2 regions of the Psychrobacillus sp. FSL H8-0484 genome follow, and region 2 is predicted to be linked to the other one. Evidence: riboswitches for the same ligand, from Rfam matches in the RefSeq annotation. Region 2 holds a riboswitch; the other holds the start of a gene.
What was found. A riboswitch is a leader RNA that binds a small molecule or an ion and turns the genes downstream of it on or off. The one in region 2 is predicted to bind FMN.

Region 1 (2,205 bases), 630 kb from region 2:
TAGAGACCAATGATAGTAAATCAAAAGAACAAGAACAAACAAATGAAATGACAACAATGGCTAGTATTGTTGAGTCTCCAGTAGAGTTGCTACCACTTAATTCTTCCGCAACGGCTGTATATGGAGATAGTTTAAATGGAGGAACGGTATTCCACTTTTCGTTAGTGGAAAATGCATATTCGCTTCCAGTGACCATTATTATTCCAAAAGAGCAAATAGCTATTGATTTTCCTGATATAAAGCCAAATAGTCTACAGTTGTATGAACGCTATGCAGAAATGATTGATGAAGAGGCATTAGGATTTAATGATTATCATCCATACAAAGGTTATTTTGTGGCAGAGGATAATGTGTTAAAGCATTATTTACCAGAAGGCCATGGCTATGATACAGCTTCTGGCACATCCATTCCTTATTGGACTTCAATAAATGAAATTTTCTCAGACTTTGATTGGTTAGTTAGATTAAACGAGGATGGAACTCCTAGCGTTTGGGATCAGTTCGGACCCTTGGATGAACCTACCCCTTTAACTGGTGTAAATGGGCGTTACTATCACAAATATGTAGCTTTGAACGGTGGAGCGTATTTAACTTCCAATGTAAATGCAGTTACAACAATTTCTGAGGCATTTGAGCAAATGAAGAAACGAGAGAGTGATCTTTACATTCCTGTTATTCCAAATGAAGTTACTTATTCCTATAGAGATGACAATGGGACTGCTGTTATTCAGTTTGATGAACCTCTAGACTTAACAACATTGGATCGAAAAGATGCAACCCTGATGATAGAAGCATTCGCTTTAACAGCAGCTAGCTTTGAGACTGAAGTGAAGCTGGAAAATATTGTCCAGCAGCAATGGGAGGAATTTGATTTAACAAAGACACTTCCTAAACCACTAGGTCCTAATGGATTTATCTTGCAAACAAAACAATAGCTGAGAATGCTACCCTTAAATATCTTAGGGGTAGCATTCTTTTTTTCTATCGGAAAGCGAGCGGATTTTCGTTCATAACAACATGATCGTTTAACAGAGCCTTCTACTAAAATATGAAACAGTATTATTGCATCTCCTCCATTATTTTGTTAAGATGTTATTAATTCAAGATAACTAGCTTGAAGGACAAAAAAATATTGATTCATCTTCGGGGCAGGGTGCAATTCCCGATCGGCGGTAATAGAATTTTTTTTCTTGAGCCCGCGAGCCGTTAAGGCAGGATTTGGTTAAATTCCAAAGCCGACAGTATAGTCTGGATGGGAGAAGGTGAAGGTGCAGTCGTTTTTCGTATGCTCTATACGGATACGCTTATTTAAGTGTACCTTTTACTCCCTTAAGCAAATAACCGCTTAAGGGATTTTCTGAGTTATACAAACGATCTGAACCTTTCTTCTTGTGGAGTGAATCGCAAAAGGAGAGAGGATTTATGATTAAAAGTAAGACGCGAATGCTTATTGCAATCGCTATGTTGAGTAGTATTTCTTTTGTATTAATGCTGCTGGCGTTTCCGTTACCTGCTTTACCTGCATATTTGAAAGTGGACTTCAGTGATATTCCAGCATTAATTGCTGCAATCACTATGGGACCTATAGCAGGAGTACTCGTTGCATTTTTGAAAAATGTGTTAGATTGGCTGTTCGCAGGTAGTCCAACTGGTGTACCAGTTGGACATATGGCTAACTTCGTAACAAGTATTTTATTTTTAACACCTGTTTATTTAATTTATCGTAAAGTTACATCTTCTAAAGGAATTGCGTTTGGTTTAGGAGCAGGAACAATTTCGATGGCCTTTGGCATGAGTATTTTAAATTATTATGTATTCTTACCTATGTATTCCTATTTTTTAAATTTCCCAATGGAAACAGGTACAGCATTATTCAATACAATTATTTTCGGTATTTTACCGTTTAACTTAATAAAAGGTATTTTAGTGACAATTGTTATGATTGTTTTATTTAAGCGAATGAAACCTTTGCTGGATAAAGTAACACATTCATTTCAACTTCCTAATGTAAATTAAAAAAAGGTCGTTTCTCTAATGGAGAGAAACGACCTTTCGTATTGTATTATTCGAACTTTAAAGCGTCACCTTCGAATGATTCGTCTGCTACTTTTATGGAATCTGTAGGACAGCCTTCAAAAGCATCTTCCATGTCCTCTAGCAGTTCTTCTGGAACTTCCGTCGTACCCATGTTATTATCTAAAATGA
Region 2 (2,205 bases):
TGCGTAATCTGCCAGTACCAGAAAATCCCCCTCATTTTCACGATTCTCATCGTCTACCACGATAATGATCTTACCTCTTTTTAAATCTTCAATTGCTTCTTCAATTGTATTGAACATACGTAAAACACCGCCTCTTATTAAAATCCGTTTTGTCTTAAAAAATCCATTGAAATCGATGAATTTTCTTGTTTTCGCTCTAGTTGGTTAATAACATACTTGCCAAGTAAATCATTTTCAATGTTCACCGTATCATGCTCTCTTTTGATCCCTAAAATGGTCTCGCTGAATGTAACAGGAATGAGTGAAACAGTCAGTTGCGTAGGTTGAACATCAAAAATAGTTAAACTAATACCATCAATCGCTACCGAACCTTTTAGCATACAGTATTTACTTAGTTCTTTACTGATACCAATATCCACGTATACCGCGTTTTCTAGTTTTCTTTTTCTCAAAATTACACCCGTGCCATCCACATGGCCCGAAACAAAATGACCGCCAAATCGTCCATTTGCTGGCATTGCACGTTCCAAATTAACAACATGTCCTATTTGCAAGGATCGTATATTTGTAGCCTTTACCGTTTCTGGCATGACATCAACGGTGAATAGGTTATTCGAAAATGAAATAACGGTTAAACAAACACCATTAACTGCAATACTGTCTCCCAAATGGATGTCTTCTACAATCTTTTTGGATTCTAATGTTAACTGCATGCTATTTGCTCCGCTTTTCATTGCTTTAACCTTGCCTAAATCTTCTACAATTCCTGTGAACATTTGCATCACCTCGTTTCGCATTCAATTAGATTTCAAGTATTCCTTCTTCATTCAGTAGTTTTGAAACTCACCCACTTCAAAAGAATGAACTACTTGAAATTCATTCGGGTTTACTCAAAAATAAAACCCCTTAGAGAATAATCTAAGGGGTGGTTAGGAAATCTATGTTGGAAGCATCGACAAATAAACCTTTTGAAGTGTATTTTCTCCACAAGGAAATAAGCTTGCTCGCACATCCTTCTCCCATCCAGACTATACTGTCGGCTTTGGATTTACACCAAATCCTGCCTTATAAAAGGCTCACGGGCTTAGAATTTCTTCATCACCGTCGATTGGGAATTTCACCCGACCCCGAAGGAGTGCTCATATGAAATTTTGTTCGGTTTTACTCAAAAATAAAACCCCATAGATAATGTTCTCTACGGGGGATCAGGTAATTATGTATGAAGCATCGACAAATAAACCTTTAGGAGTGTATTTTTCTCCATAAGGAAATAAGCTTACTCGTACATCCTTCTCCCATCCAGACTATACTGTCGGCTTTGGATTTACACCAAATCCTGCCTTAAAAAAGGCTCACGGGCTTAGAATTTCTTCATCACCGTCGATTGGGAATTTCACCCGACCCCGAAGGACTATTCATCTATAAAATTTAATATAGCACTTTCATGATAAAAAATCATCTATAAAGTATTAAAATGCATAAAAACTATTAATCAATCATTTTTTTCTCATGAATTCTCTCAAATGGAATGTTTAGCTCTCGTATTTTTTGATCAATCCGAATGCTTATTCCCCCTATTAATTGGCCATTTTTCTTGAGCTACAATTCCTTCCCATCTGAAAAATAAAATAAATAAAAACGCTGGAATCCTCATTTTCTAAGCATCAAAATAATGAATACTATCAATGTCTACCCAAGCATAGCTATCGAAGAATTTTACTTAATTTAATGTGTCAGAAGGTAATAATTTTTTTATGGAGAATAAAATAAAAGATGGCTGTTTTTATATAGCCGATATTTTAGGAAGGGGTGACGTTTTGAAAAATAGAGAATGTCAAATTAACATGCTGATGAGAGGGTTTATCTCTTAATGGGGGTTTATTCCTCTCAAAGGTAATGGGAGGAAAAATAAAAGATGATGAATTTAGGAATCATGGTAAGAGGATTATCTGCCAACACTGTTGCCCAGCAACTTATTCAATTTTGGGAACATGACGCGGGTACTTTAAAAGTTTGGCGCGCAAGTTCAAACTTTGTGTATGTTTTTGAACATAATCAAGTTCCATACTTTTTACGATTTAGTTTTGAACAAGATAATTCCATAGAACAAATAAAAGCCGAGCTAGAGTTCATGCACTATTTACAGTCCAACAAATTTCCATGTGTATCACCAATCCCCTCCATAAGTGGAGAACTAATCGAAAC

Region 1: another riboswitch for FMN. It lies ahead of MHH81_RS07040 (ECF transporter S component); the one in region 2 lies ahead of ribE (riboflavin synthase).

Annotation. Positions count from the first base shown of each region.
Region 1 covers NZ_JBBOSZ010000001.1:1,515,303-1,517,507, forward strand. Annotated here, with positions in the region: gene MHH81_RS07035 (hypothetical protein) at 1-935, shown strand, start outside; FMN riboswitch at 1,136-1,268, shown strand; gene MHH81_RS07040 (ECF transporter S component) at 1,423-2,016, shown strand; gene MHH81_RS07045 (ferredoxin) at 2,063-2,205, opposite strand, start outside.
Region 2 covers NZ_JBBOSZ010000001.1:2,146,691-2,148,895, forward strand. Annotated here, with positions in the region: partial or broken gene ribB (3,4-dihydroxy-2-butanone-4-phosphate synthase) at 1-117, opposite strand, end outside; gene ribE (riboflavin synthase) at 138-776, opposite strand; FMN riboswitch at 1,008-1,139, opposite strand; FMN riboswitch at 1,284-1,415, opposite strand; gene MHH81_RS10365 (phosphotransferase enzyme family protein) at 1,916-2,205, shown strand, end outside.